DNA from 2 places in the Stenotrophomonas sp. STEN056 genome. Region 2 is predicted to be linked to the other one. Evidence: riboswitches for the same ligand, from Rfam matches in the RefSeq annotation. Region 2 holds a riboswitch; the other holds the start of a gene.
The links. Region 2 has a riboswitch for cobalamin ahead of ACVOLO_RS08240 (ribonucleoside-diphosphate reductase subunit alpha). Riboswitches for the same ligand answer to the same signal wherever they lie in the genome.
Positions count from the first base shown of each region.

Region 1: another riboswitch for cobalamin. It lies ahead of btuB (TonB-dependent vitamin B12 receptor); the one in region 2 lies ahead of ACVOLO_RS08240 (ribonucleoside-diphosphate reductase subunit alpha).

Region 1 covers NZ_JBRRDL010000015.1:2,243-17,887, reverse strand. The annotation lists gene ACVOLO_RS09755 (fumarylacetoacetate hydrolase family protein) at 69-1,058, opposite strand; gene ACVOLO_RS09750 (DEAD/DEAH box helicase) at 1,430-2,836, shown strand; gene queD (6-carboxytetrahydropterin synthase QueD) at 3,010-3,366, shown strand; gene ACVOLO_RS09740 (phasin family protein) at 3,629-3,991, shown strand; gene ACVOLO_RS09735 (GAF domain-containing protein) at 4,287-4,769, shown strand; gene ACVOLO_RS09730 (TfoX/Sxy family protein) at 4,766-5,131, shown strand; gene cobS (adenosylcobinamide-GDP ribazoletransferase) at 5,391-6,128, opposite strand; gene ACVOLO_RS09720 (histidine phosphatase family protein) at 6,125-6,712, opposite strand; gene cobT (nicotinate-nucleotide--dimethylbenzimidazole phosphoribosyltransferase) at 6,709-7,779, opposite strand; cobalamin riboswitch at 8,047-8,284, shown strand; gene btuB (TonB-dependent vitamin B12 receptor) at 8,402-10,261, shown strand; gene ACVOLO_RS09705 (heme ABC transporter ATP-binding protein) at 10,613-11,383, opposite strand; gene ACVOLO_RS09700 (FecCD family ABC transporter permease) at 11,380-12,423, opposite strand; gene ACVOLO_RS09695 (heme/hemin ABC transporter substrate-binding protein) at 12,420-13,463, opposite strand; gene ACVOLO_RS09690 (alpha/beta hydrolase) at 13,560-14,543, opposite strand; gene ACVOLO_RS09685 (TonB-dependent siderophore receptor) at 14,557-15,645, opposite strand, start outside.
Region 2 covers NZ_JBRRDL010000011.1:6,507-22,151, reverse strand. The annotation lists gene ACVOLO_RS08260 (EamA family transporter) at 95-955, opposite strand; gene ACVOLO_RS08255 (alpha/beta hydrolase) at 1,019-1,690, shown strand; gene zapE (cell division protein ZapE) at 1,694-2,791, shown strand; gene ACVOLO_RS08245 (VWA domain-containing protein) at 3,050-4,537, shown strand; cobalamin riboswitch at 4,835-5,057, shown strand; gene ACVOLO_RS08240 (ribonucleoside-diphosphate reductase subunit alpha) at 5,326-7,635, shown strand; gene ACVOLO_RS08235 (ribonucleotide-diphosphate reductase subunit beta) at 7,781-8,803, shown strand; gene ACVOLO_RS08230 (acyl-CoA thioesterase) at 9,169-9,573, shown strand; gene ACVOLO_RS08225 (NAD-dependent protein deacetylase) at 9,585-10,448, shown strand; gene ACVOLO_RS08220 (NADH:flavin oxidoreductase/NADH oxidase) at 10,518-11,627, shown strand; gene ACVOLO_RS08215 (LysR family transcriptional regulator) at 11,644-12,585, opposite strand; gene purU (formyltetrahydrofolate deformylase) at 12,903-13,754, shown strand; gene ACVOLO_RS08205 (nicotinamidase) at 13,937-14,560, opposite strand; gene ACVOLO_RS08200 (MgtC/SapB family protein) at 14,660-15,481, shown strand; gene ACVOLO_RS08195 (TonB-dependent receptor) at 15,450-15,645, opposite strand, start outside.

The DNA.
Region 1 (15,645 bases), on a different contig from region 2:
CAGCACGACGACGGGGCGCCATCAACGCCCCGCCATTGCTCACACCCGGTACGGCCGCGGCACCTGATTCAGGGCCGCGAAGCCTGCTCGATACGCTGCTCGATGGAACCAAAGATGCTGTTGCCTTCACGGTCGAGCATCTCGATCCGCACCACATCGCCGAAGCTCATGAACGGCGTGGACGGCTTGCCATCACGCAGGGCTTCGACTGTCCGTTGCTCGGCGAAGCACGAAGCACCCAGCGAGGTGTCCTCATTGGCGATGGTGCCGGAGCCGACGATGGCGCCGGCCGACAGCGGGCGGGTCTTGGCCGCATGCGCGACCAGTTGGGCGAAATCGAACTGCATGTCCACGCCCGCTTCCGGCGCGCCGAACCATTTGTCGTTGATGTGGGTCACCAGCGGCAGGTGGACCTTGCTGCCCCGCCAGGCGGCGCCCAGTTCATCCGGGGTCACGAACACCGGGCTCAGCGCCGAGCGCGGCTTGGACTGCAGGAAGCCAAAGCCCTTGGCCAGCTCGCCGGGGATCAGGTTGCGCAGGCTGACGTCGTTGACCAGGCCCACCAGCTGGATGTGGCCGGCAGCCTGCTCCGGCGTGACCGCCATCGGCACATCGTCGGTGATGACCACGATCTCGGCTTCCAGGTCGATGCCGTAGTCCTCGCTGATCACCTTCACGGCATCGCGCGGGCCGTAGAAGCCGGCACTGGTGGCCTGGTACATCAGCGGGTCGGTGTAGAAGCTCTCCGGCACCTCGGCACCACGCGCCTTGCGCACGCGCGCCACGTGCGGCAGGTAAGCGCTGCCGTCGACGAACTCGTAGGCGCGCGGCAGCGGTGCGGCCAGCGCTTCCATCTCCAGTTCAAATTCGCCATCGACACTGCCGCCATTGAGTTGCTCGGACAGTGCATTCAGGCGCGGCGCCAGATTGGACCAGTCCTCCAGCGCCTGCTGCAGGGTGGCGGCAATGCCAGCGGCCCGCACGGCGCGGGTCAGGTCACGGGAAACCACGATCAGGGTGCCGTCGCGGCCGCCTTCCTTCAGGGAACCAAGCTTCATGGGAACGTCCAGTCTGCAGAAGAAACAAGTTTCAATTGTAATGAATATGCCGGCCGCCACCAGCTCCCTGACGGGAATGCTGAACGGGCGTTTTTGTGCCAATCCGGACAATCCCCTAGACTAGCGCGGTCTGCCAGCGGCCGTCCGTTTCCCTCAGGGACCGCCGGCGGTGCAGGACACTGGCCATCAGGTCTGTCCGCCCGCCCGCCCCCACTCCGACGCCTATCGTCACGCATTCCAACCAGCGCACCGCTCTGGTTGCATCCAGATCTTGCAGCGCGGTTTACGGGAACGCTCCGAGATCAGCAGGCCTTCAATGGCCTGCAACGTACGCCCACCGGGCGCGCGTTATTCATGTTCCGGAGTACTCCATGTCGTTTGGAAACCTGGGCCTTGCGCCCTTCCTGCTGCGCGCGCTCGCCGAGCAGGGCTACGAAAACCCGACCCCGATCCAGGAGCAGGCCATTCCGCTGGCACTGGACGGCCACGACCTGCTGGCGGGCGCGCAGACCGGCACCGGCAAAACCGCTGCCTTCGGCCTGCCGCTGCTGCAGCACCTGGGCACCGCGCCGCAGAGCGTGGGCAATGGCCCGCGCAAGCCGCGCGCGCTGATCCTGGCCCCCACCCGCGAACTGGCCACCCAGGTGCATGACAGCCTGCGTGGCTACAGCAAGTACCTGCGCATCCCCAGCGCCTGCATCTACGGCGGTGTCGGCATGGGCAACCAGCTGGACGTGCTGCGCCGTGGCGTGGACCTGCTGGTGGCCTGCCCGGGCCGCCTGATCGACCACCTGGAGCGTCGCAGCGTCGACCTGTCGGGCATCGAGATCCTGGTGCTGGACGAAGCCGACCGCATGCTCGACATGGGCTTTTTGCCGTCGATCAAGCGCATCCTGGCCAAGCTGCCGCGCCAGAACCGCCAGACCCTGCTGTTCTCGGCCACCTTCGAGGAGAGCATCAAGCAGCTGGCGCTGGAGTTCATGCACAACCCCAAGCAGATCCAGGTGACGCCGCAGAACACCGTGGCCGAAACCATCACCCACCGCGTGCACCCGGTCGATGGCGGCCGCAAGCGCGAACTGCTGCTGCACCTGCTGGCACAGGATTCGCGCGTGCAGACGCTGGTGTTCGGCCGCACCAAGCATGGCTGCGACAAGCTGGCCACGTTCCTGGAGAAGTCCGGCATCAAGACCGCCGCCATCCACGGCAACAAGAGCCAGGGCCAGCGCCTGCGTGCGCTGGGTGACTTCAAGGCCGGCCGCGTGACCGTGCTGGTGGCCACCGACATCGCCGCGCGCGGCATCGACATCAACGAGCTGCCCAAGGTCATCAACTACGACCTGCCGATGGTGCCGGAAGACTATGTGCACCGTATCGGCCGCACCGGCCGCAACGGCTCCACCGGCGAGGCGATCTCGCTGGTAGCGCAGGACGAGGCCAAGCTGCTGCGCCAGATCGTGCGCCTGCTCGACCGCGACATGGACATCCGTGACGTGCCGGGCTTTGAACCGCAGACCCCGATCCGCTGGGGCAACAGCGCCCCGGGCAAGGCCGAACAGCCCGGCGGCCAGCGTGCGCCGCGCCGTGGCAATGGCGGGCATGGTCCGCGCCGTTCCAATGGCGATGCACCGCGTGGTGGCCGGGGCGGTCAGGCACAGAAGCCGGGCGGCCAGCGCAATGGCGGCGGCAACAACGGTCAGCAGCGCCGTGACAGCCATCCGGGCGGCGGCCAGCGCCGTGGCGGTGGCGGTCGGGGCCAGAGCCGTACCATGGCCTGATGCCGGCGCCTGGCTGACACGCATTGCAACGAAAAGGCCGACGCACCGCGTCGGCCTTTTCCATTCCCGCTGCAGCGCGTTCAGGTATTCCCTCTTCCACTCAGCTGATGGAAGCACTGACCAACAAGCACGCCCACGCCGCAGTACAGCACGTGCACCCTACAATTGCGCCCATGGATATTTTCAAGGTTTTCACTCTCGAAGCAGCCCACCGGCTGCCCAACGTCCCGCCGGGCCACAAGTGCGCGCGGCTGCATGGCCACTCGTTCCGGGTGGAGCTGAAGGTCAGCGGCGAGCCGGGCGAAGACACCGGCTGGATCATGGACTTCAGCGACCTCAAGGCCGCTTTCCAGCCGCTGTACGACCAGCTCGACCACCACTATCTCAACGACATCCCCGGCCTGGAGAACCCCACCAGCGAGCGCCTGGCCATGTGGATCTGGGAGCGTTTGAAGCCCCGCCTGCCGCTGTTGAGCGAAGTGGTGGTGCATGAAACCTGCACGTCCGGTTGCAGCTACCGCGGGCCGTAACGGCGCGGACTGCATCTTCTGCACCTTCTGCACCCTCCCTTGGGCGTGAGCCCGGGAGAGAGTTGAGAGGGGGTCTTTTTCAAGCCCGCTCAAAAGGCACCCCTTCCCGGCCCTTCCCTCCGCTTTCAGCGCAAGGGAGCGGGCCAACGCTGCAGCACCACCGCGTCAAAACTGAACGGACAGGGAAATCTGCCAGCGGAAGCTTGCACTTCGGCGCAATCGGGATATGCTGCAACGCAACAAAGGCGTTTCGGAATTTCGGATGTCCGCTCAAGCCAACGACTTCAGCCAGTACACCCAGCAGCTTGCCGCCGTGGCCAACCGTGCCAACCGGCTGACGCTGGAGAACGCCGAGAGCGTGTTTGGCGTGCAGCTGCGCACCCTGGAACGCAACACCAACGCGACCGCTGGCTTCCTGGGCGAGTTGGCCCAGGCCGGTGCGCAGGTGGATCTGCAGGCACTGCTGCCCAAGGGGCTGCAGGTGGCCCACGACAACCTTGAGCGCTTGGCCGCCGCCAGCCAGGAGGCCATCGGCCTGAGCCTGAAAACCGGCGAAGCACTCGGTGAACTGGCGCGTCAGCCTTTCCCGGCGAGCAAAGCCAAGGCCGCCCCGAAGGCCGGTTGAACGCCTGAACCCATTTGCGCGGTCCCTCCCCCGCGCAACCCGGACCCGACAGCATCCCCTCCCGCTGTCGGGTCTTTTTTTGCCTGGGTTTCGCTACCGACGGCGCAACCGGCGGTGCGCCACTGCAGCAGATCACCCAGGTCCACGCCTGTCCAGCCCGACAAGCCCAGGCGGCCCTGACGCGCTGTGCGGCGACCCGATCACGCGATGCACTGTTCTCCTACGGCTGCCAAGGTTGCTGCCGTGGCGCTGCATCTGGCAGATTCGCCAGCCCAGCAAGCGGTAGACTCTTACGATGTTCAGTGCCAATACGCTCACCGGCAGCAAGCCGGAACAGTACGCCCAGCTGCTGGCCCAGGCCCGCGCCCTGGTGCAGGGCGAAGTCGACCGCATTGCCAATGCCGCCAACCTGTCCGCGCTGGTCTACCACGCCTTGCCGCAGCTCAACTGGGTGGGTTTCTACTTTTACGACGGCAAAGAGCTGGTGGTCGGCCCGTTCCAGGGTTTGCCTGCGTGCGTGCGCATTCCGCTGCACAAGGGCGTGTGCGGTGCGGCGGCAAGCAGCCGCCAGACGCAACGGATCGAAGACGTGGATGCCTTTCCCGGGCACATCGCCTGTGACTCCGCATCGCGCTCGGAGTTGGTCGTTCCGCTGTTGCATGACGGCGAATTGATCGGCGTGTTCGACATCGACAGCCCAGTGCTTGCACGCTTCGATGCGGACGACCAGCTGGGCCTGGAAGCCATTGCCCAAGTATTCGTCGAGGCACTGCGGTGAGCACCACCAAGCTGCGCAACATCGGCCCCAAGAGTGCGGCCTGGCTGCGTCAGGTGGGACTGCGCAGCGAACAGGATCTGGTGGCCGTTGGTGCGATCGGCGCCTTCATGAAGGTAAAGCGCGCCGGCTTCAAACCCAGCCTCAATCTGCTGTATTCGCTGGAAGGTGCGCTGGTCGGCTGCCATTGGCAGGAAGTCCCCGAAGCGCGGCGCCAGCAATTGGTGGCGGAGTATGAAGCCGCGGTGGGCGAACTGCCCGCCGCGCGGGGGGCACAGGTGGCCGGGCCGGTGCATGAAACCCGCATGCAGATGGACACCGACACAGACGACGAAGACACCGCCGAGATCCGCTTCGGCGAGTAGCAGCGGCCTTGGTCGCGAAGCTACTGTCTCATCCGATCGCCGAAAAGCTCACCCCTCCCCAACCCTCCCCTTGGCTTCGCCAAAGGGAGGGAGCCGGAGCGCGCGACCGTTTTCCTGCGGAATACCCGTAGGGCGACCGTGGTCGCGGCACTGCGACTGTGGCCGCTCGTCATCGCGGTGTACCACGCACCTTCAACGCCATGATTGCTTGTTGTTGCATGCGCCGGTAGCCGTTGCGGTTTCGCGGCCAAGGCCGCTCCTACAGCGGCAGCGCCATGCTGGCCACCACCAGCACCAACAGCAGCAGGGTTTCGGTGACTTCGACGCTTGCGCCCAGGCAATCGCCGGAGATGCCGCCCAGCGTGCGCCGCCAATACAGGGCCACCAGCGGCACCACCAACAACGCCAGCAACAGCGGCCAGGCGACAAAGGCAGTGATGACCGTCAATGCCACAGCCCATAGCCACATCGAACGCAGGCTCAACTGCCAGGAAAAACGCTCGGCCATGCCAGCGCTGTGCAATGACGGCAGCAGCCGGCTCCACCACAAGGTGCCCCAGCGCGCCCACACCGGCACCAGCACGATGCCGAACCACAGCGCACTCACCGCCAGCTCGGTGAGCAGCACAAACTTCAGCAGCAGCTGCATGATCAGCGTGACCACGCCGAACACGCCCATGTGCGGATCCTTCAGCACTTCCAGGAAGCGTTGCGGATCGCGATGCGCGGCGCCAAAGGCATCGGCCACATCGCCCAGCCCATCCAGGTGCAAGGCGCCGGTCACCCACACCCACACCAGCAACGTCATCGCGCCGGCCAGCCACGGGCGTTCGCCAAAGCCGTACAGCGGCAACGCCAGCAACACGCCGATGATCGCGCCGACCAACGGGTAGTACACCGCTGAATGGCTGAGATCGTCCTGACGGAACTCCTTCACCTGCGGTGTCGGCAGGCGGGTCAGGAACTGGATGGCGAGAATCAGCCGGCGCACGCTCATGGTTGCCGCAGCTCCAGCAGTTCGCCCCACAGGCGACCGTCTTCGCCGCGCTCCACGCGCAGGCGCACACGGGTGCCGTAATCAATGCGTATGGCCCACAACATCGACAACGGCATGCCGCAGATGCGTGAGATGGCCATGCGCAACACGCCGGCATGGCTGACCACCAGCACCGGCAAACCATCGCCATCGTCTTCGTCGGCCAAGCGGTGCAGTTGTTCTTCCACGCGCGCCTGGAACTGCGGCCACGATTCGCCGTTGGGCGGCACCACGTCATGCGGTTCTTCGTAGAACGCGGCCAGTTGCTCGGCCGGCAGTTCGTCGAAATGCAGGCCGTCCCAGTCACCGAAATCCAGCTCGGCCCAATCCGGATGGATCTCGCAGAACTGATTGCTGCCGGCCACCAGCGCATGCGCGGTATCCAGCGCGCGGCGACGCGGCGAGGTGATCACGCGGCTCCAGCCAATGCCAGCGTGGCAGCGGTACAACGCGTCCATCGCGCCGTCGATCAACGGCGGATCGGTGCGGCCGTCCAGATGCCCCTGGCGGCCCGTGGAAGCGTGACGCAGCAAATCCAGAATCATTGCGGGCCACCGCGATCGGCCACCGATGCTTCGGCAAAGGTCGCCATCTGGTTGTGCAACACGCAGGCCATGCGCACCAGCGGCAGCGCCAGCGCAGCACCCGAGCCTTCGCCCAGGCGCAGGTCCAGCGAAAGCAGCGGCTGCGCCTGCAATGCCTCCAGCAGACGGATGTGGCCGCGCTCGGCCGACTGATGCGAGAACAGCAACCACGGCCGCACGCCGGGATTGATGCGTACCGCAGCCAACGCCGCAGCGCTGACGATGAAGCCATCCACCAGCACCGGCACCTTGCGCTGTGCGGCCGCGATCATGGCCGCACTGATTGCGGCGATTTCCAGACCGCCGACGCGCTGCAGGGCTTCGTAGCCGGGCGACGCGGCGGTAGTGATTGCCTCGCCATGCAGCGTCAACGCGCGGGCAATGATGTTCTTCTTCTGCACCATGCGCACCGCGTCCAAGCCGGTGCCGGCACCGACCAGTTCATCCAGCGGCAGCGGGCCAAGTACGGCGGCAAGCGCGCTGGCCGCGGTGGTGTTGCCGATGCCCATTTCGCCGAACACCAGCAGTTCGGCGCCTTCTGCACAGGCCACTTCGACCGCACGACGGCCGGCCGCAAATGCGGCTTCCAGATCGGTGGCCGACATGGCCGGGCCGGTACTGAAGTCGTCCGTGCCCGCGCGGCTCTTATCGCTGACCACACCTGCAATGGACGCGCTGGCGCGGCTGCCGACATCCCATACGTGCAACGGCAGCCCCAGTTCGCGCGCCAGCACGGCAATGGCCGCGCCACCGCCGGCAAAGTTGTGCAGCATCTGCACCGTGACTTCCGGTGGATAGGCCGACACGCCCTGCGCGGCCACGCCATGGTCAGCGGCAAACACCACCACCGGCACACGCTGCGCCTGCGGCGTATCGGTGGCCTGCAAGGCGGCCAGCTCGATGGCCAGCGTTTCCAGCCGGCCCAGCGCCCCCTCGGGCTTGGTCAGCTGGCGCTGGCGGGCGATGGCACGCTGGCGATGTTCCTGCGATGGCAGCCCGCAGGCCTGCCCGAACCATGTTTCTGTCACGACTGTTCCAAATACAGCGACTGCGGCGCGCATTCTAGCCGGACGGCCGGGAGCAGGACCGTAGACGTGCGCGCAGGAGCGGCCTTGGCCGCGAAGCAGGTGATGCAACCGCTACAGGCAACACGCCTGCAATTGCGGATTGGTTCGCAGGCGGTGGCTTTGCTTGCTTCGCGGCCGAGGCCGCTCCTACGGCTCGGGTGCCGGATTTCCGGCGCTTGATCGGGCGGTTCCTGATATTCGTTCAGTACCGCCCCGGCGTCATGGCATAGAATGCGCGCACTTTCGGGTGACCGACCGGCCTGCGCCGGCCGGTTGAAACGGGAAGCCGGTGCCGCGCACGGTTGGAGTTCCAGCCGCTCGCCATTCCGGCGCTGCCCCCGCAACGGTAAGCAGGACAAGGCCAGGCAACACCGCCACTGTGCACGGCACGGGAAGGCGCCTGGTCGGAAGCAGCCACGCTGCTTCGCCTGCAAGTCCGGAGACCGGCCCGAAAGCCGACTGGTTGCGATGCGGAGGGCATGGCGGCGGCTGTGGCGCCGTGTGTGCGCGACCTCCGTCACTTCCCTCTCATGGCAGCCCAACCCATCCGCCTGCGCGGGAGCGTGCAGGTCCAGGAGCTTCCATGAAACTGCATTACCACACCCTTTCCCTCGCCCTGGCGCTGGCATTGCCGGCCGTTGCCGCTGCACAGAACGCACCGACCGAGCTGGACGACGTCACCGTCACCGCTACCCGCACCCCCGTTGCCGTCAAGGACAGCGTGGTGCCGGTGCAGTTGATCGACCGTGAGCAAATCGACCGCAGCCAGGCCAACACCGTGCTGGAACTGCTGCGCGGCCGCGCCGGCCTGGACTTCGTCAACCAGGGCGGCACCGGCAAGATCACCTCGCTGTTCCTGCGCGGCACCAACTCCAACCAGGTGCTGGTGCTTGTGGACGGCGTGCGCGTGGGCTCGGCCACCACCGGCATGGCAGCACTGCAAGACCTGCCGGTCGACCAGATCGAGCGCGTTGAGATCGTGCGTGGCCCGCGTTCGAGCCTGTACGGCTCCGAGGCCATTGGCGGCGTGATCCAGATCTTCACCCGCACCGCCGGCCAGGGCCTGCAGCAGAACCTGTCGTTGACCGCCGGCAGCAACAACCTGCGCCAGGCCAGCGCCGGCTTCAGCAACCGCGGTGAGCGCGGCTGGATTTCGGCACAGGGCGGCTACCAGAAGACCGATGGCATCAATGCCTGCAACGGCTCGTCCGCACTGTTCCAGGGCTGCTATGTGGAAGAGCCCGACCGTGACGGCTACCGCAACACCTCGATCAACGTGCGCGCCGGCTATGCGCTGACCGACACGCTGAGCCTGGAAGGCCACGTGCTCAACGCCGACAGCTTCAACGAATACGACGGCAGCATCTTCGGCGGCAATGAAGCCGACAACCGCCAGCAGGTCTACGGCGCCAAGCTGGCCTGGGCTGCATCCGACGCGGTCCAGCTGACCGCGCAGGTCGGCCGCAACCGCGCCCCGGCCGACAACTACTTCGCCAGCGGCGGTACCCGCACGTTTGCCAGCAACTTCGACACCCGCCGTGACACCGCCAGCGTGCAGGCGGACTTCCAGCTCGCCGAAGGCCAGCAGCTGACCGCCGGTGCCGACTGGCAGAACGACAAGGTCACCAGTTCCACCGCCTACGACATCGAAGACCGCGACAATACCGGCGTGTTCGTCGAGTACCAGGGCCAGTTCGGCGCGCACTCGCTGCAGGCCAGCGTGCGCAACGACGACAACGAGCAGTTCGGCAACCACACCACCGGCAGCCTGGGTTACGGCTTTGCCTTCGGCAACGGCTTCCGCCTGACCGCCAGCGCCGGCACCGGCTTCAAGGCCCCGACCTTCAACGACCTGTACTACCCGGGTTTCAGCAACCCGCACCTGAAGCCGGAGGAATCCAAGAGCCTGAACATCGGCATCGCGCAGTACGCCAACAACTGGAACTGGACCTTCAACGCCTACGAAACCCACATCGATCAGCTGATTGGCTATGACAGCAACTTCGCCCTGGTCAACGTAGCCGAAGCCCGCATCCGTGGCGCCGAGCTGACCGGCTTCCTGTCGCTGGCCGGTTTCGACATCAATGCCCAGGCCAGCTTCACCGACCCGCGTGACCACACCTCCGGTGCTGCTACCTACGACAACCTGCTGGCCCGCCGCGCGCGCACCAGCGGCCGCCTGGACGTGGACAAGAGCTTCGGCCCGCTGCGCCTGGGCGTGACCGCTGCCGGCAGCGGCCACCGCTTCGACAACGCCGCCAACACGATGCGCCTGGCCGGCTACGGCACCGTTGACCTGCGCGTGGAATACGCCATCAACGATGCGTGGAGCCTGCAGGCCAAGGCCGCCAACGTGTTTGACCGCGAGTACGAAACCATTGCCTGGTACAACCAGCCCGGCCGTGAGTACCAGCTGACCCTGCGTTACCGCTCCGCCAACTGAGCCCAAGGGGTTCGATGGTGAAGCAATGCCCCGGTGTGATCGCCGGGGCATTTTTTTGGGCGAATGTTTGTAGAGCGGAGCCAGGCTTCGTTGCGGCTTCATCGGGAATGGCGCTTGCCGAGCATGGCTGCGCACTACGGTTTTTATTTTTGAGAAGCCAGGCTTCGCCCTGCCCCTCTCCCCAACCCCTCTCCCGCAGGGGGAGAGGGGCTTCAAGCAAAGCTCCGACGGACCATGGCACTGCTCTGCGCCGGTTTGCACAGATAGCGGCATTCAAGCCCCTCTCCCCTTGCGGGAGAGGGGTTGGGGAGAGGGGTAGCAGGAACACTGATCCGCCACGCATGGCCCTGCTCACTCCTCGCAAGGCACCACCAGCGGCACGCCGCGTGTGGGATGTTCGATCACCTGCACCGGCTGCGCGTAAACCTGCGCGATGATTTCGCGGGTGAGTACCTGGCGTGGCGGCCCGTCGGCGGCGATGCGGCCTTCGCTCAGCATCACGATGCGGTCGGCGTAGGCCGAGGCGAGATTGAGGTCATGCAGTACCACCACCACGCAGCGGCCCTGCCGGGAAAGTTCGCGGGCACTGCGCAGGGTGCGTTCCTGATGGCGCAGGTCGAGCGCGGCAGTGGGTTCGTCCAGCAGCAGTACCGGCGTGCGCTGCACCAGCGCGCGAGCCAACGAGGTGCGGGCCGCTTCGCCGCCGGACAAGGTCTGCACGTCACGCCCGGCCAATGCGCTGACATCCACTTCGCGCAGTGCCTCGTCAATGAGGCGGGCGTCCTGCGCGGGATCGGCCGGATGCGGCAAGCGCCCCATCGCCACCACTTCGCGCACGCTGAAGGCAAAATGCACGGCGTGATCCTGCGCCATTACCGCACGCTGCAATGCCAGCTCGCGTACCGGCCATTCCGACAACACGCGACCGTGCAGCGATGCATCACCGTGATCCGGCACGATGTCACCGGCAAGCACAGCCAACAGCGTGGATTTGCCGGCACCGTTGGGGCCAACCAGCGCGGTAAGGCTGCCCGCCTGCAGATGCAGGCTGACATCGGCAAGCACGTGCCGGTTTCCGCGTCGCACGCTGGCATTGCGCAGCGCCAGCAAGGGCGTGCTCACGCCTGCCCCCTGCCACGCTTGCGCAGCACCAGCCACAGGAAGAACGGCGCGCCCAGCGCGGCGGAAAACAGCCCCAATGGAATTTCCGACGGTGGATCCAGCGTGCGCGCCGCAGTATCGGCCACCACGATCAGCAAGGCGCCGGTCACACCCGACAACGGCAGCAGCCAGCGGTGACCCGGGCCAGCCAGCATCCGCACCAGGTGCGGCACCACCAGCCCCACGAAGCTGACGCTGCCGGCGAAGGCCACCGCCGCGCCCACCAGCAACGCGCTGAAGGCCACCAGCAACAGCCGCGTGCGGGCAACATCCAGGCCAATGTGCCGCGCCTGGCGCTCGCCCAGTGCCAGCATGTCCAGCGCCGTGGCCAAGCGGTACAGCGCCAGCAGGCCGATGACGAATACCGGCGCGGCGGCGGCCACATCACGCCAGCTGGCCTGGGCCAGCGAGCCCATTTGCCAGAACACCAGCGACTGCAGTTCGCTCTCGCTGGCGATGTAGGTCAGAAAGCCCACGGCCGCCGAACACCCCGCGCCAATGGCGATGCCGACCAGCAACAAGGTGGCGGTGCCTTCGCCGCGCCCCGGCCGCGCCAACAGATAGATCAAGGTGGTGGCCGCTGCACCCCCGGCAAACGCCGCCAACGGAATCAGCCACACCCCGAGCGCTCCGGCGCCGAGCACGATGGCGGCGACCGCACCCAACGCTGCGCCCTGGCTGACGCCAACAATGCCCGGGTCCGCCAGCGGGTTGCCAAACAGACCCTGCAAGGCAACACCGGCCATCGCCAGCGATGCGCCCACCAGCGCACCGAGCAGCGCGCGCGGAATACGCAGCTGCCAGACCACGCCCATGTCGCGCGCGCCCACGGCCTGCGGGTCGGCCAAACCAAACTTTGCCGCGATGGCCTGCAGCACATCGGCCGGCGGCAGCTTCAACGGCCCGGTGCCAAACGACAACAGCACCGCGCCCAGCAACATCGCCAGCAACATCCACAACAACAGCGCGCCGCTGGGCCGCCGCACCTGCCCGGACATCATCCGCGTGACAGTTCCGCCAAGGCCTGTGCCAATGCCAGCGCACCGGCACCGGAGCCCACGCTGGTGGACTTCAGTTCGACATCGGGCATCACCCAGACGCGATTGGCAGCACCGGCCGGCGTGTGCTTGAGCGTCGGGTAGGCCTTCCACAAACCGGCCTCGCCACCGAACAGGCGCAGGTCGTTGTCCGTCACCACAATCACCTCCGGTGCCGCGGCGACAACGCCCTCGTTGCTGAGCTGCGAGTAGTTGGCCACGCCGGCTTCCTCGCCGATGTTGATGCCGCCGGCAATGGTGATCAGCTGATTGGCGGCGCTGTCGGCACCGGCAACCGTCGGCAAGCCCCCCGCGCCACTGGCCGACACTGCGATCACCCGCGGCCGCTTCGCATTGCCGGCGGCAATGGCCGCTGCCTGCTCAAGCTGCGCCTGTACCTTGCCGGCCAGCTCCCGGCCCTGCTCTGGCAAGCCGAGTGCATCAGCCACCTTGCGCACCTTGTCGGCCGGTGGCTGCAGGTCATCAATCACCACGGCGGCATGGTCGGTCGCCCGCAGGCGCCCGGCCAGTACCGCATGACGGCGCAGGCTGTTGCCGAGGAACACGCTGCCGCCCAGGCTCAACACGCCTTCCACGCCGGTGGTGCGGTTGAACAGGAAGTGCTTCTCCGCTGCGAGGCCGGCCGCCGTCGCCGAACGTTCCGGCGCAGCGTAGACGTTGGTGCCCAGGCCCAATGCTTCGATCACCGCGATCACATCATCGCCACCGGCAACGATGCGGCTGATGTCACTGACCTCGACCTCCACGCCATCATCCGATTGCACCCTGGCCGGCAGTTGCGGCGCAGCGGCAGCAACCTGCGGCACGTCCTGGCCGGCGACGCGCTTCCAGCCCTGTGGCAGGGTTTCCGCGTCGGCGCTGGCTGCCGCATCGGCAGGGGTGGCCACGGAGGCTTCCGGCGACACCGGGGGACGTTCACAACCGGCGATCAGCATGGTCAACAGCATGCCAAGGGCCGTCGGCCATGCAGTGGTGATTTTCATCTTCACTTCCTCGACTGTTCCATTGGACTACTCGTTCAATCCGCGCCAGCCAAAGCTTGATGCCGGCGCGGCACGCAGCGGCGCCGGGGCGATGCGTCAGCGGCGCGGTTCGCCACTGTGGTCACGCACGCCGCTGATCGCATGCAGCGCACGCAGCAACGAAGCACGAAACATCGGCCCATGGCCCAGCCCTTCAAACGCGTGGTACTCGACATCCAGACCGGGCACCTGACGCAGGCGCACGGATAACTGCTCCGCAGCATCGGAAGGTGCGCCGGAAACCCGCATGAGGTGCGCCAGCACGCGTGGGTTGCTCATGTCGCGGTTGCGGGTGTCGCGCTCACGCTCACCCCCACCGAGCATCAACAGCACACGCGCCCGCTGGCCGGCGTTGTTGCCGATGAACTGCTGTTCCGGCTCGCCAAGCATCACCCCCTGCTTCCACCACAACGATGGGCTGGCCGGCACATACGTCTGGAATGCGCCCGTGCGCATGTACAGCGCATGCAGAACGAACAGGCCGCCCAGCGAATGCCCCCACAGCGCCTGTCGCTCCGGATCCATCGCCACGCGTTGCATCAGCTGCGGGCGGATGCGCCGCTCCAGCACCTCAAGGAACGCATCGGCGCCGCCGCCCACCGCCGGCGCACCGTCTTCCGGCGAATCGGGCGCGGGGGTGTAGTCGCGGGTTCGCGCCGGCGAATCAATGCGCAGCGCGTTGTCGTAGCCGACGAAGACCAGCACGGTCGGCTGTACCTGTGCCAGTTCCTCCAGCAATGGCGCGTCGAACTCCATCAACGCGCCGTTGCCGTCCAGCATCCACAATGCCGGGAAACCCGCTGCCGGCGCAGGGCCGGCAGGAATACCCAGGTTGACCCGCCACGCCCGCTGCCCGTCCTCACTGCGCAGCACGAAACGCTCGAAGCGGTAATGCGGCGAGCCCGTATCGGCCACGGTCTGGCCGATCAACTGCGCCGGGTTGCGCTGCTGTGCCGCTGCCATCGGTGCGAACACACCGATCAGCAGCAGCGACAACACCACCAGCAGGGAAGAAACACCAAAGCGTGCGTGCCGGTTCATCACAGGGCCTGGATCAGAAGCCAACCGTCAGGTTCACCCAGTAACTGCGGCCGGGCTCGTTGTAGGTGGCCGCACCGGCCCCGCTCGCGCTGGTGCTGGTGGTGCCTTCGCGGAACAGGCGCTTGTCGAACAGGTTGTTGACGCCACCGCCCACACGCACCTTCGGGGTGATGCGGTACTGCCCGCCCAGGCTCCACAGGTCATAGGCCGCGCGCGTATCCGGCGGCAGCACTGCGCCAGTGGTGCTTGAGCGCGTGGCCGACTCCTGCTTGCCGTAGAACGTGCCGGTCAGCATGAACGACAGCTGCGCGTTCACCTGCCAATCCAGGAAGGTGTTGATGGTGTATTCGGGAATGATCGACAGCGGCTGGTCGGTGGTCTTGTCCACGTTCTCGATCATCCAGGTGACGTTGGTGTTCCACGACAGCACCTCACCCGCACCCACCAGCGGCACCTTCAGGTTGCCTTCCACGCCACGGATGATGGCTTCAGGCGCGTTGGTCCACTGGAACACCTGGCCCTTGGTGTCGTTGGTCACGCCAATGCGTTCCTGGCCAGCGACGATCTTGTCCTTGTAGTCGTTGTGGAAGTAGGTAACCGAGGCGTGCCAACCATTGTCCGGCGCCCACTCGATGCCGATTTCCTTGTTGATGCTGGTTTCCGGGTCGAGGTTGGCGTTGCCCATCACATAGCAGCCCGAGCCCATGTTCGGGCTCAGCACCGGGCAGCCGTTGCCGCGCGTGTAGTACAGGTAGTCCGGGTTGGCCTGGTACAGGTTCGGCGCCTTGAAGGCACGCGCGACGCCGCCCTTGATCGCCCAATCCTGGGCCAGCTTGAACTGCACGTTGAGGCTGGGGCTGACGTTGTTGCCGAACTGCGAGTGATGGTCGAAGCGCACGCCCGGCGTCACCGTCCAGCGGTCACCGATGTACAGGTTGTCTTCGATGAACACCGCCGCGAACTGCTGGTCGGTCTTGCCGGTGCGGCTGCCGGTGTAACCCGGGATGCCACCGCCGCTGCTGGAACCCTGGGTGACCGAGTACGGGTCATCCAGCTTCAGGTCGCGGTATTCGAAGCCAACCGTGGCGACCTGCTCGATGCC
Region 2 (15,645 bases):
GCGCAGCTGCTCTTGACCCCCTCCCTTTGGCCCAAGGCCAAGGGGAGGGCGGGGGAGGGGTGCCTTTGCTGTTGCTCCAGGCCAGCAGAAGACCTCACAACGTCCCGCGCGCAATCAATCCAATAGCCACCACCGCCAACGCCAGACCCGCACGGTTCCACGCGCTGGTCTTCTCGCCGAATACCCAAACCCCGACCAGCGCACCCAGGCACACCACGCCGATGTTCATGCCGGCGAAGATCGTCGCCGGGCTGTGCGGCATTGCCTGGTGCGCACGCACATAGAACAGGATGTTGCCGAAGTTGATCAGGCCCAGCAGCAGGCCGTAGCCGACATTGCGCAGGGTGAGTCGCGCGCTGCCGCTGAAATGCCGCTGCAGCTGCCACGCCAGCATCAACACAAAGGCGATGCCGAAGCTGACCAGCAAGGCAGCCGTTGAGGGCGTACCCGCCAGCGCCACGCGCTTGAGCAGGATGTCGATCAACGCAAAGCCGACCCACACACCCAGCAACCAGCCCCAGCTGCCGCCCGCGCGACTGCCGGTTTCACCGTTGCGCGCGCTTACGCCGACGATGGCCAGCAGCCCCAGCCCCAGGCCGGCCAGTTTCCAGCCGTTGGCATGCTCACCAAACAGCAGGAATGCCGCCGCCAATGACAGCAGCAGTGAGAGGCGCTGGGCCACATCGCTGCGCACGATGCCGGCTTCGTGCACCGCCCGCGCCAGCACCAGAAAAATGCCGGGCAGCGCCACCGCCAGGCCCAGCAGTGCCAGCCACGGCGTGTGCCCGCTTTGCAGCGTCTGCAGCGAGGGTTTGAGCAGCAGCAGCGACAACACGCTGGCGGCCAGGTAGTTCCAGGTCACCGCTTGGGCGATGTCGATGCCGCGGCGCGGGGCCAGTTTCAGCAGCACCGACACCAGCACGCTGCAGGCCACGCTCAGGATCAGGAAATACATCGTTTCAGCTACCGTGAAGGCAAGGGCGGTGAAGCCGCCGGACAGGGCCGGTATTATGGCCGCATGCAAATGCCTACATTCCCCCACGAATCGGCGACGCTGACCCTGGAAGGCCCGGTCGGGCCGCTGGAGATTGGCGTCGACTTCCCCGATGGCGACGCTGCGCCGCGGCCCATCATCGCGGTCATCTGCCACCCGCTGTCGATTGAAGGCGGCAGCATGCACAACAAGGTGGTAACCATGGTCTCGCGCGCGTTGCGCGACCTGGGCATCACCACGGTGCGCTTCAATTTCCGCGGCGTGGGTGCTTCGGCCGGTGTCTACGACAATGGCGAAGGTGAGGGCGACGACCTGCGCGCGGTGGCCAACTGGGTGCGCAGCCAACGCCCGGACAGCGCGTTGTGGCTGGCCGGTTTCAGCTTTGGTGCCTATGTCTCGCTGCGTGCGGCCGCTGCCCTGCAGCCGCAGGCACTGATCTCCGTGGCCCCGCCGGTGGGCCGCCGCACCTGGGATTTCAGTCAGGTGCAGCCGCCGTCGAACTGGCTGGTGGTGCAGGGTGACGCCGACGAAATCGTCGATGCGCAGGGCGTGTACCAGTGGCTGGAGTCGCTGGACAACCCGCCGCAGCTGGTGCGCATGCCCGACACCACGCACTTCTTCCATCGCAAGCTGATCGACCTGCGTGGCGCGATCCAGCACGAAGTGCGGCGCTGGCTGCCCGACAGCAGCAGCTGAGGCATGGACGCAATGACTCCCTCACAGCGCTACGCCGCCGGCGTGGCCCGCGGCGACTGGCGCGACGATCCGGACCAGCACCCGGCCCTGGCCGAACTGGACCGCATCCACGAAGCGCTGGTGGATTCGGCGCAGGACGGCTGGCTGGACCGCCTGTCCGCGTTCTGGAAGAAGCCCGAGCCGGTCAAGGGCCTGTATTTCTGGGGCGGCGTGGGCCGCGGCAAGACTTTCCTGGTGGACCTGTTCTACGACGGCCTGCCGATCGAAAAGAAGTATCGCACCCACTTCCATCGTTTCATGCGCGGTATCCACGAGCGCCTGCGCGAACACCAGGGGCAGAGCGATCCGCTGGCCAAGATTGCCCAGGAATGGCGCAACAACCTGCGCGTGCTGGTGCTGGATGAATTCTTCGTCACAGACATTGGCGATGCGATGCTGCTGGCGCGCTTGCTGGAGCGCCTGTTCGCCGAGGGCATCACCCTGGTGACCACCTCCAACACCGCCGTGGAAAACCTGTACCTCAACGGCCTGCAGCGCGACAGCTTCCTGCCGGCCATCGCGCTGCTGCAGAAGCACTGCGTGGAGCTGTACGCCGAAGGCACCGAGGACTACCGCATGCGCGCGCTGACCCGCTCGCCGGTGTACCGCGCGCCGCTGGATGCTGACAGTGAAAGCTGGTTGGGCGGACGCTGGAAGGAACTGAGCGGCGGCGAGGATTCGCGCAGCGGCAACATCGCCATTGAAGGCCGCAAGATTCCGGTGCGTGGCCGTGGCAAGAGCATTGCATGGTTTGATTTCGCTGCGTTGTGCGAAGGCCCGCGCGGGCCGTCGGATTACATTGAGATCGCCCGCGAGTTCAACACCGTGCTGCTCGGTGGCATTCCGCATTTCGACCGCATGAACGAAGACGCCGCGCGGCGTTTCGTCAACCTGATCGACGAGTTGTATGACCGCCAGGTCAACCTGGTCTGCACCGCGCAGGATGCCCCGCCGCTGCTGTATTCCGGCACCCGCCTGGCCGGTGCCTTCGAGCGCACAGCTAGTCGCTTGATTGAAATGCAGAGCGCCGAGTACCTGGGCACCGCGCACCGGAATGGGTAACCCAGAGCATCGCAATCCGCTTGCAGCCCCTCTCCCGCGTGCGGGAGAGGGGTTGGGGTGAGGGGAGCGGGCGAAGCCCGTTGCCGCGCAGCATGGCACCAAGCGTCACCGGGAAGGCCGCTGCCGAGCATGGCTCGGCACTACATCGCGTCCTCTTAACCCCATCCTCCATCGTCGCCCGTTCCTGTTCCTGCACGCCGCCATACGCGGCCCATCCCTCGCACAGGAGCAGCGACCATGCGTCATTCGAATGGAACCATGTTGAAGCGGCCCGTACGCACCGCGGCGTTCGCTGCCATTGCCACCTTGCTGGTCGGCCTGCCGGTGGTGACCGCGGCGCGTCTGGCGCCGGCCTCGCCTCCGGTGGTGGAAGGCGACCTGCAGGCGCCGACCTCGTTGCGTGTGCGGCAGACCCGGCCGAACTTCCAGGCGCCGACGGCAACGACCTGCAGCGACACGCCGGTGCTGCGCGAAGTGGCAGATCCCAGTCCTCGTGCACAGGAGCACCTGACCGGGCCATCCAGTCGCCGTTTCCGTTCCGCCATGAAGAGTGCTGGGAGTGCCGAGCGTACCGCCGTGATGGAAAGCCTGGTTGCGCCCGCACCGGCTGCGCCGCCGTCGCCGGCCAGTGAGGTAGCCGCGACCGTCGATGCGCTTCATGCGGCCGATGCCGCACTCCGCCTCGAATCGTCAGCGCCGCGCGCGCATCAGCAACAACAAGCCCCGGTCACCGCCGGCGTGGTCGACGACAACGCCGACTTCGGTGGCTTCCTGCAGTTTCTGCAGGGGCATGAGGAATCCAAACAACTGGGCCGCGACATCAGCGTGCGTCAGCGCCTGAAGGTGGTGGATGCACAGGGCCGCCCGGTACCCGATGCCGAAGTGGCGGTCAGTGCCAGCAACGGCGCGCGGATGTGGGCGCGCACCGATGCCGGCGGCCAGGTGTGGCTGCACCCCAATGCCTTTGATGACCGTGATTCGGCCAGCTACCAGGTGCAGGTGCGTCGTGCTGGCAAGACCGTGAGCGCGCCATTGCAGCGCGGGCAGAAGAACACCTTGCAGGTGGTGATGGCCGATGCCGCAGTGCCGGCGCGGGCCAAACTGGACCTGGTGTTCATGGTCGACGCCACTGGCTCGATGGGCGATGAAATCGACAAGCTGCGCAATTCGCTGCAGGGCATCGTGCGTGACATCAGCCAGCTGCCGTCGCAGCCGGATATCTGCCTGGGCCTGGTGACCTACCGTGATCGCGGCGATGAATATTTCGTGCGCGGTTGGGACATGACCCACAACGTGGCAGCGTTCCAGCAGGTGCTCGATGGTGTGCGGGCCAATGGCGGCGGCGACTTCCCCGAAGCCATGAATGAAGCTTTCGATCATTCGGTGCAGGCGCTGAACTGGCGCGGGCCCTCCACCACGCGCGTGCTGGTGTCACTGGCCGACGCACCGCCGCAGATGGGTTATCCGCAGCCGCGTTACGAGCAGACCATGCTGGCCGCGCTGGGCAAGGGCATCAAGGTGTTCAGCGTGGCCGCGTCCGGCCAGGACACCACCGGCGAGATCGTGCAGCGGCAGATCGCGCAGTACACCGGCGGACGTTTCATCTTCCTCACCTACAAGGACGCCAGTGATCCGTCCAGCGGCCCCGGCAGCGAGACGGTGCATGAGGTGAGCAACTACTCGGTCGATACCCTGGACAAGCTGGTGGTGCGGCTGGTGCGCGAGGAGCTGGCGCAGCTGCCTTGAATGGGAAGTGGGGAAGGTGAGGCCGTAGGCGGGGATGGAATCCCCGCATCCACGGTGCTGAAGGGGTGCTTGGGAGGCTGGGGGGGGGGCATCCCAGCCCGCGCTGAGAATTTCATCAGAAATTTACGTCTTCAAGACGAGGGGTTTACCCGCAAAAAAAGTGGCCAAACCACTTGACTGCGCAATCCGTCCGGACAGGTTGCCGTACCCGGATCCGGCCCGCGAAGGCATAAGCCTTGCGCCCCAAGGCTTGACGAAAATTCCCCACATTTCGTGTTGACCGTGTCATTTACCCCCACTATCTTGTGGCCCGTCGGTTCTGGTGGGTTCGCGCTCACCGGATTGAAAGGGAAGCTGGTGACGCCGTGACAGGCCATTCCAGCACTGCCCCGCAGCGGTAATTGGGAACGACCCCGCCACATCAGCACTGAGGCTCAGACCTTGGGAAGCGGCGGAGTAGGAGAAGGCCCCCGCCTTCATGCCCAAAAGTCCGAAGACCTGCCGACAGCCACGCGATGCACACCGCGTGGTGCCGGCTGCGGTGTCTTCGAGGGGAAGACGGCTGGTGACGTGGTGCCGTTGACGCCGACTGCAGGTCGGGTGCGTCGCGGTTGCTGCGACGCCGTCCTTCCATGCTCCTGGTCCCGCCACCGGCCCTGGTTTCCTGCGAGGGCAGGGGCTGCGTGCAACCACGCCATGAAGGACACATCGTCGTGACCACTTCCGTTTCCGAAGTCGCCCCGGCCGAGGCCGGCTTTGAACTGACCCCGCCGCCCACCGCCACCGCCATGAGCGTGACCAAGCGCAATGGCAACACCGAGCCGGTGGACCTGAACAAGATCGTCCGCGCCATCCAGCGCTGCTGCGAAGGCCTGCATGCGGTCGACCCGATGCGCGTGGCCACCCGCACCATTTCCGGCCTGTACAACGGCGCCACCACCCAGGAACTGGACGAACTGTCCATCCGCACTGCCGCACTGCTGATTGGCGAAGAGCCCGAGTACGGCCGCCTGGCCGCGCGCCTGCTGGCCAACTTCATCGGCAAGGAAGTCTCCGGCCAGGAAATCCATGCGTTCTCGCAGTCGGTGGGCCGTGGCCACGAAGTGGGCCTGATCAACGACCGCCTGCTCAACTTCGTGCAGATCAACGCACGCAAGCTCAATGACGCCATCGACCCGGCGTTCGACCTGAACTTCGATTACTTCGGCCTGCGCACGCTGTACGACCGCTACCTGCTGCGTCACCCGCACACGCGCAAGGTCATCGAGAACCCGCAGCAGTTCTTCCTGCGCATCGCCAGCGCGCTGAGCGAGGACGTGCCCGAAGCACTGGCGCTGTACCAGCGCCTGGGCAGCCTGGATTACCTGCCGTCCAGCCCGACCCTGTTCAATGCCGGCACCAGCCACGAGCAGCTGTCCTCGTGCTTCCTGCTGGATTCGCCGCAGGACTCGCTCGAATCCATCTACAGCAAGTACGGCGATATCGCGCAGCTGTCCAAGTTCAGCGGCGGCATCGGCGTGAGCTACACCCGCGTGCGTTCGCGCGGCTCGCTGATCAAGTCCACCAACGGCCATTCCAACGGCATCGTGCCGTGGCTGAAGACGCTGGATTCGTCGGTGGCGGCGGTCAACCAGGGCGGCAAGCGCAAGGGCGCGGCCTGCGTGTACCTGGAAACCTGGCACGCCGACATCGAGGATTTCCTCGAACTACGTGACAACGCCGGTGATGATGCGCGCCGCACCCACAACCTCAACCTGGCCAACTGGGTGCCGGACCTGTTCATGCAGCGTGTCGAAAAGGACCAGGAATGGTCGCTGTTCGATCCGCGCGTGGTGCCCGAGTTCACCGACCTGTACGGCCCGGCCTTCGAGCAGGCCTACCTGCAGGCCGAAGCGCAGGGCAAGGCCGCGCGTACCATCAGTGCGCGCAAGCTGTACGGCCGCATGATGCGCACCCTGGCCGAGACCGGCAACGGCTGGATGACCTTCAAGGACAAGTGCAACCTGGCCAGCAACCAGACCCTGCGCCCGGGCAACGTGATCCACCTGTCCAACCTGTGCACCGAGATCCTGGAAGTCTGCTCCAACGACGAGACCGCGGTGTGCAACCTGGGCTCGATCAACCTGGGTAACCATTTTGATGAGCATGGCGATTTCGACTACGACAAGCTGGCCGAAACCGTGCGCCTGGCCGTGCGTCAGCTTGACCGCGTCATCGACCTGAACTTCTACCCGATCGAAAGCACGCGCCGTGGCAACCTGCGCTGGCGCCCGGTGGGCCTGGGCTGCATGGGCCTGCAGGATGTGTTCTTCCGCAAGCGCCTGCCGTTTGACTCGGCCGAGGCGCGCGCGCTGTCGAAGAAGATTGCCGAGACCATCTACTTCCACGCCCTGGAAACCTCGTGCGAGCTGGCCCAGGAGCGTGGCAAGCATCCTTCGTTCAACGACACCCGTGCGGTCAATGGCGAGCTGCAGTTCGATGCCTGGAACGTGGTACCGGAAGACACCGCGCGCTGGGACGCGCTGCGCGAGCGCATCAAGCAGCATGGCCTGCGCAACTCGCTGATGATCGCCATCGCCCCGACCGCGACCATCGCCTCGATCGCCGGCTGCTACGAGTGCGTGGAACCGCAGGTGTCCAACCTGTTCAAGCGCGAGACGCTGTCCGGTGACTTCCTGCAGATCAACCGCCACCTGGTCGGCGAGCTGAAGCAGCTGGGCCTGTGGACGGCGGAGATGCGTGATGCGATCAAGCTGGCCGATGGTTCGATCCAGAACCTGCCGCAGATTCCCGAGGCGCTGCGCCACATCTACCGCACCGCATGGGAACTGCCGATGCGCTCGCTGATCGACATGGCCGCCGAGCGCGGTGCCTTCATTGACCAGTCCGCCTCGCTCAACCTGTTCATGGAAAGCCCGAACATCGGCGCGATGTCCTCCATGTACATGTACGCGTGGAAACAGGGCATCAAGACCACGTATTACCTGCGCTCGCGCCCGGCCACCAAGATCGCCAAGACCACGGTCAGCAGCTACACCCCGGTCGAAGCGGTGGCCTGCTCGCTGGAAAACCCGGAAGCCTGCGAGGCCTGCCAGTAACCGCCGCTTCAGCCCCTCTCCCGCAGGCGGGAGAGGGGTTGGGGTGAGGGCGCTCTGAAAGCACGTAGCGCCCTCCAGGAACCAACCCTCATCCGGCGCTGCGCGCCACCTTCTCCCGCAGTGAGAAGGAAATGGAGAAACCCCCATGTCGTCGAAAAAACCCAACCAGATGCTGCTTGATCCCGGCTTCGAGCTGACCCTGCGTCCGATGCGTTACCCGGACTTCTACGAGATGTACCGCAACGCGATCAAGAACAGCTGGACCGTGGATGAGATCAACTTCCAGATCGACATCACCGACCTGCACCAGAAGATGACGCCGGCCGACCGCCATCTCATCCACCGCCTGGTTGCGTTCTTCGCCACCGGCGATTCCATCGTCTCCAACAACCTGGTGTTGAACCTGTACCAGCACCTCAATGCGCCGGAAGCGCGCATGTACCTGTCGCGCCAGCTGTATGAAGAAGCGCTGCACGTGCAGTTCTACCTGACCCTGCTGGACAACTACCTGCCGGATCCGGAAGAGCGCTTCAAGGCGTTTGACGCGGTGGAGAACATCGACTCGATCAAGAAGAAGGCCGACTTCTGCTTCAAGTGGATCGATTCCATCCAGGGCATCACCCGCATCGAGACCCGCGAGCAGCGCCGCCAGTTCCTGCTCAACCAGATCTGCTTTGCCGCGTGCATCGAAGGCCTGTTCTTCTTCGCAGCGTTTGCCTACGTGTACTACTTCCGTTCGCGTGGCCTGCTGCCGGGGTTGGCGTCGGGCACCAACTGGGTGTTCCGCGATGAAAGCTGCCACATGGACTTCGCCTTCGAGTGCGTGCGCACCATCCGTGCCGAAGAGCCGGATCTGTTCGACGCGAAGATGGAGCAGGAGGTTTACCAGATGCTGGAAGAAGCCATCGAGTGTGAAGTGCAGTTCGCCGAGGACGTGTTGTCCGGTGGCGTGGCCGGCATCTCCACCCGCGACATGCGCCAGTACCTGCAGCACTGCGCCGACAACCACTTCGCCAAGCTGGGCATGGCCCGCAAGTACAACGTGCGCAACCCGCTGCCGTTCATGGAGCTGCAGGACGTGCAGGAGCTGACCAACTTCTTCGAGCGCCGCGTCTCCGCCTACCAGGTGGGCGTGCAGGGCGAAGTCTCGTTCGACATGGCGTTCTGATTCAGGCCAGATGTGTTGCGGGAAGCAGGAAGCAGTACAAACGCGGCGCTCCCCTTCACCTGAAGAAAATGCTCTGCTCCCTCCCTTTCGCAAAGCGAAGGGGAGGGTTGGGGAGGGGTGCTTTGGGGCTCTCTCCGCAACCTGGCCTTTGTTGAGCATTGTTGAAGAAACAGCAACAGCAACAGCACCCCTCCCCAGCCCTCCCCTGCGCCATGCGCAAGGGAGGGGGCTAAAGCAACGCAACACCGTGTCGTTGCGCGCGGCGCACAGGGTCACCGCGCACTGCTGTGCGTCGTCACCCCGCATACACCGGCTGCACAGGTGGCCGGGCGTATCATCCGGGCAACCTCTGAAGGCGTTCCCCCATGACTCCCATTCCCGAAACCGATCCGCCCGTCGAAGTCCGCATGGCCGAGATCGTGTTCCCCAACCACACCAACCACATGGGCACGCTGTTCGGTGGCCAGGCGTTGGCATGGATGGACAAGGCCGCGTTTCTGGCCGCTGCCCGCTATTCGCGCCGTACCGTGGTCACCGCACGTTCGGACCAGGTGGATTTCAAGCTGCCGATCCGCGTCGGGCAGATGGTGGAAACCATCGGCCGCGTGGTGCGCGTGGGCCGCAGTTCGATGACCGTGGAAGTGGAGCTGGTCACCGAGGACCTGCTCACCGGCGAGCGCAAGCTGTGCACCAAGGGCACCTTCGTGATGATTGCGCTGGATGCCGAAGGGCACCCCACGACCGTGCCGGCACTGCCGCGGCAGGCCTGAAACACTTGCCGATGAGCCTGTCCTCGTCAGCCCCCGGCGCACGCCTGTCACCGGCGGTGATCACCGAACTGCCGGAATTCATCGCCCGGCACCGGCGCCTGTTCGTGGTGACCGGCGCCGGCTGCAGCACCGATTCGGGCATCCCGGATTACCGGGATGCCGACGGCCATTGGAAGCGCACGCCGCCGGTGAACTACCAGGCCTTCATGGGCGAGGCCGCGACGCGGCAACGCTATTGGGCGCGCAGCCTGGTGGGCTGGTCGACCTTTGGTCGTGCCCGCCCCAACACCACGCATCATGCGTTGGCGGCACTGGAAGCCGACGGCCGCATCGAACTGCTGCTGACCCAGAATGTGGATTGCCTGCACCAGCGTGCCGGCAGCCAGACCGTGATTGACCTGCACGGGCGCCTGGACCAGGTGCGTTGCATGGGCTGCGAAGCACGTTCACCGCGCGAGGCATTGCAGCAGCGGCTGCTCGATGCCAACCCGGGCTGGGATGCATTCGATGCCGGCATCGCCCCGGACGGTGATGCCGATCTTGAGACGGACTTTTCCAGCTTTCAGATACCGGCGTGCCTGCAGTGCGGCGGCATCCTCAAACCGGACGTGGTGTTCTTTGGCGAGAACGTGCCGCGCGACCGTGTCGAGACCGTGCACGCACACCTGCAGCGCGCCGATGCGGTGCTGGTGGTGGGCTCCTCGCTGATGGTGTATTCGGGCTTCCGCTTTGTCGATGCCGCGGCCAAGGCGGGCCTGCCCATCGCCATGGTGAACCTGGGCCGGAGCCGCGCCGATGCATTGCTGTCGCTGAAGGTGGAGATGTCCTGCGCGCAGGCCCTGGCCTTCCTGCTCGACGGCACCAAGACGCAGTGATCCACCACGCCGGTTGAACCGCGGCTGGTGCGGGCGTGCAATGGGCACCCCACTTTCCGGATCATCCCCGTGAGCCACCTGTTTTCGCCCCTGTCGCTGGGCCCGCTGTCACTTTCCAACCGCATCGTCATCGCGCCGATGTGCCAATACTCGGCGCAGGACGGCCAGGCCAGCGATTGGCACACCATCCACCTGGGACAACTGGCGCAGTCCGGCGCCGGGCTGCTGATCGTGGAAGCCACCGCGGTGCTGCCGGAAGGGCGCATCAGCTGGGCCGACCTGGGCCTGTGGGACGACGCCACCGAGGCGGCACTGGGCAAGGTGCTGGCCTCGGTGCGGCGCTGGTCGCGGATGCCGCTGGGCGTGCAGTTGGCCCATGCAGGGCGCAAGGCCTCCACCGCGCGCCCCTGGGACGGCGGCCGCGCCATCGCGCCGGAGCAGGAACACGGCTGGCAGGTGATGGCGCCGTCGGCACTGCCGTTCCTGGAGGGCGAACCAACGCCACAGGCGCTGGATGCCGCCGGCATCGACGCGGTGGTCGAGGCCTTCGTTGCCGCAGCGCTGCGTTCGGTACGGCTGGGTTTTGACCTGATCGAGCTGCATGCCGCGCACGGTTATCTGCTGCACCAATTCCTGTCGCCACTGAGCAACCATCGCAGCGATGAATACGGCGGTGCGCTGGAGAACCGCATGCGCCTGCTGTTGCGCGTGTTTGATGCGGTGCGTGCGGCGGTGCCGGCCCAGGTGGCCGTGGGCGTGCGCATCTCCGCCACCGACTGGGTGGAGGGCGGTTGGGACGTGATGCAGAGCATCGAACTGGCCAAGGCACTGGAGGCGCGCGGCAACGATTTCCTGCATGTGTCCAGTGGTGGCCTGGACCCGCGCCAGCAGATTCCGGTGGGCCCGGGGTATCAGGTGCCGGCGGCCGAGGCGATCAAGGCGCAGATCAGCACGCCGGTGATCGTGGTGGGCTTGATCACCGAACCGGCGCAGGCCGAGGCGATCCTGGTGGAAGGCCGTGCAGACGCCATCGGCATCGCCCGCGGCATCCTCTACGACCCGCGTTGGCCGTGGCATGCCGCCGCGGCATTGGGCACGCATATCAGCGTATCGCCGCAGTACCTGCGCTGCGAACCGCACGAGGCGCGTGGGCTGTTCGACGTTGGCCGCTGCGACTGAGCACGACGGCGCGGTACTACACGTGGTCGCTGTCCACCCGCCAGTCGGTGGGTAGTGCATCGACCACGTGCTGCAGCAGTGCCCGGATCTTCGGTGTCAGGTCGCGTCGGTCGCTGACGCACAGGAACACCCGCATCGGCGCGGGAGCGGCGCATGCCTCGCCGGCGGTGTCGCCCGCCTCGAACAGCGCCCGCAGCTCGCCGCGTGCCAGATAGGGCGCAGCCACGAACGCCGCAAGGCGGGTGATGCCGCCACCATTGACGGCCATCGCCGCCAGTGCGTCGATGTCGTCGCTGACCAGCGTCGGCTGTACTTCGGCATCAAAATGCAGGCCATCGCGCACGAACCCCCAGCGCAGGGGGCGCCCATCCTGCGGATACCGGAACAGCAGGCAGCGGTGCTCGCGCAGTTCTTCCGGCGTGCGCGGCGTGCCGGCGCTGGCCAGGTAGGACGGCGCCGCGCAGAACACGAACGGCACCTGCGCGATCGGGCGTGCCACCAGGCCTTCTTCCAGCTGCGGCTCGATACGCAGGCTGACATCCACGTCTTCATGCGCATGGTCCACGCTGCGATCAGCAAGCAGCAAGGCGATGTCGAGCCGCGGGTAACGCTGCTGCAGTGCCGGCAACAACGGCGCGAGCACATGCCGGCCGAATGCCGCGCTGCTGGCGATGCGCAGGCGCCCGGCCGGGGTGGCATCGGGGTCGGTGACGGCGGCCTGTGCGCGTTGCAGGTCGCGTTCGATATGGCGCACCTGGGCCAGATACAGCGCGCCGCGTTCGGTCAGCGCCAGTTGCCGGGTGGTGCGGTTGAACAGGCGCACGCCCAGGTGGGCTTCCAGCCGGGCGATGTTCTGGCCAACGGCGGCGGCACTGATGCCCAGCGTGCGCGCGGCAGCGGCAAGGCTGCCCGCGTCGGCGGTGCGGATGAAGCTGCGGATGGAGTGGAGGATGTTCATGCCGGGCGGCATTGTCCGGGGTAATTCCAAAATAATTCTTTATAAAGCGCCAAGTACGGGCGATCTAGTCGAAAACCGCCGCCTTGCCTATCGTGCCCGGTTGGCCGTCACCGATGGGTTGTGCAACACGCGGCCACAGCGCGGGAGCTGCGTTCCACCGCCACCCACGCATGGACGTCGCCTGCCCGTGTCGGCGCTGCATCCACACCGATCGGCTTGTGTGTGGACGGCATCATCCGTGTCAGCTGCAACTGCTTTTGGCCCGCTGTGGCAAGAACGGTTACTGTCCGCGACCTCCCTGTGCAATGTTGTTGGCCATGCGCCCTGATTTCATCCTCACCCTTTCCTGCCCGGACCGTACCGGCATCGTCTACCGCGTCTCCGGCCTGCTGTTCGAGGCGGGCTGCAACATCCTCGATGCACAGCAGTTCGGTGACGAGGAAAGCGGGCGCTTCTTCCTGCGTGTGCATTTCGACATCGGCGACAAGGGCGAGGTGCCGGGTGTGCGCGCACGCCTGCAGGCGCTGGGCGAAGCGTTCGCCATGCAGTGGGAGCTGCACGACGCCCGCCGCCGTGCGCGCCTGCTGGTGCTGGTCAGCAAGCAGGGCCATTGCCTCAATGACCTGTTGTTCCGCACCCACAGCCGCCAGCTGAAGGTGGACATTGCCGCAGTGGCGTCCAACCACGCTGATTTCGGCGCACTGGCCGGCTCCTACGGCGTGCCGTTCCACCACCTGCCGGTGGATGCGGACAACCGCGCGCAGCAGGAGCAGCAGATCATCGACCTGGTCGAGCGCGAGCGCATCGACCTGGTGGTGCTGGCGCGCTACATGCAGATCCTGTCACCGCGCCTGTGCCAGGCGCTGGCCGGCCGCGCGATCAATATCCATCACAGCTTCCTGCCCAGCTTCAAGGGCGCCCAGCCGTACCACCAGGCGCACGCGCGCGGGGTCAAGATCATCGGCGCCACCGCGCACTACGTGACGTCCGATCTGGACGAAGGCCCGATCATCGAACAGGACGTCGCGCGCGTGGACCATGCAATGACGCCACGTGACCTGGTGCAGCTGGGCAGCGACACCGAGTCGCTGGTGCTGGCCCGCGCGGTACGCCGCCACGTCGAACACCGCATCGTGCTCAACGGCCATCGCACGGTCGTGTTCCGCTGAGGAGCGCGCGGGAGCTCTACCCCTCCCCGGCCCTCCCCTTGCCTGTGGCAAAGGGAGGGGGTTGTCCTGCCTGGTCTGACCGATCACAGCGAAGCCCGCTTTCACCCTCCTTTTGCCGCAGGCAAGGGGAGGGCTGGGGAGGGGTTGCGCCTTGCCGTTGCCGCAACCCGCTCAAGCCCTATTCACCCCACCACGTCGATCCCGCCTTCCACCAGGGCAATGCGCACGGCGGCATCGTTGGCGGCGGACACCGGCCGTGTCAGCTCCCACAGGAAGCGCACGCGAAAGCCGCTGATGGCCGCGTCCTGCGCGCTCCACAGCACGCAGTAATCGCGCGCCAGCCCGCAGACGTGCACCTCGGTGATGCCGCGCTCATGCAGCCAGCCGGCCAGGCCGGTGGCGGGGCGGTCGCCGCGCGGGCCGAAGTTCTCGCGGAAGGCGCTGTACGAATCCACCTGGCGATCACTGCCCTTGCGCAAGATCAGGCTGGCGCTGTTCCAGTCCACGCGCGGATCCAGTGCGGCACCGGCGGTGCCCTGCACGCAGTGGTCCGGCCACAGCGTCTGCGACTGGCCGTGCAGGGTGATCACCTCCAGCGGCTTGTGGCCCGGATGCTGGCTGGCGAAGGAGGCATGGTCGCGCGGGTGCCAATCCTGCGTGGCCACCACCGTGGCGTATTTTCCTGAAGCCAGCAGCGCGGCGATGCCGGGCACGATGGCGTCGCCCTGTTGGCATGGCAGTGCGCCACCAGGCATGAAATCCGGCTGCAGATCCACCACCAGCAGTGCTACGTCTTTTGCGTACATCCACGGTTTCCTGACGCGAGGGTAGGCACAGTCTACGACTACGGGTTGCCTCGGGCCCGGCATGGCGGCAGGCCAGGCCCTCCGGACAGGAGTGTGGACATGATCGATGGCTGGGAAATGGGGCTGCGCCTGCTGCTGGCGGCGGTGCTGGGCGCGGTGATCGGCATCAACCGTGGGCGCCTGGAATGGGCGGCGGGGCTGCGTACGCACATGCTGGTCTGCGTGGGCTCGGCACTGGCCATCATCGTCTCGGCATTCGGTTTCGACGATGTGCTGGGACGCGCGAATGTGATGCTCGATCCGTCGCGCATCGCCGCGCAGGTGATCAGCGGGGTCGGTTTCCTGGGCGCGGGCACCATCCTGTTCCTGCAGCGCGAGCAGGTGATCCGTGGCCTGACCACGGCCGCCGGGTTGTGGGCGGTGGCCGCGGTGGGGCTTGCCGCAGGCGCCGGGCTGTATCTGGCCGCACTGATGACCACCGCGTTGCTGTGGGCGATCCTGGCCCTGCTCAAGCCACTGGAACAGCGCTACCTGCGTCGTCGCGCACGCAGCGGCCGCGTGCGTCTGTGCCTGGCAGAAGGGGCGTCGTTGGCGCGTGTGCAGGCGGCCGTGGAGGACGCCGGCCTGCCGGTGAAGCGCATCACCCTGCGTGCCCGCGTCGAGGGCAATGCCATCGTCGATATCGATTGCGAGCCACCGCCCACGCGCGAACAGCTGCTGGACAAGGCGCAGCGGCTGGGGGCGGTGGAGGGGGGGGGTCGGTGGAGTTGCCCGGGCGCGCGCCGTAGGGCGGGCACGCTGATGCCGGCGGCTTCATGGGCCCCGCTCCCGGAGGGGAGCGGGGCCGTCAAACGCAGCGCTCAAACCGATGCGCTGTGGGCGCGATGGATCAGAAGCGCTGCTGGTACTTCATGTACATGAAACGGCCGATGTCGAAGCCACCGTAGTAGGTGAAGCTGCTGTTCGGCTGGCTGTACATGATCGGGCCTTCGTGCTTGAACACGTTGTTGACGCCCAGTGACACGGTGCCGTCCCACGGCAGTGCATAACGCACCTGCAGGTCGTGGAAGGTGTTGGAACCCAGC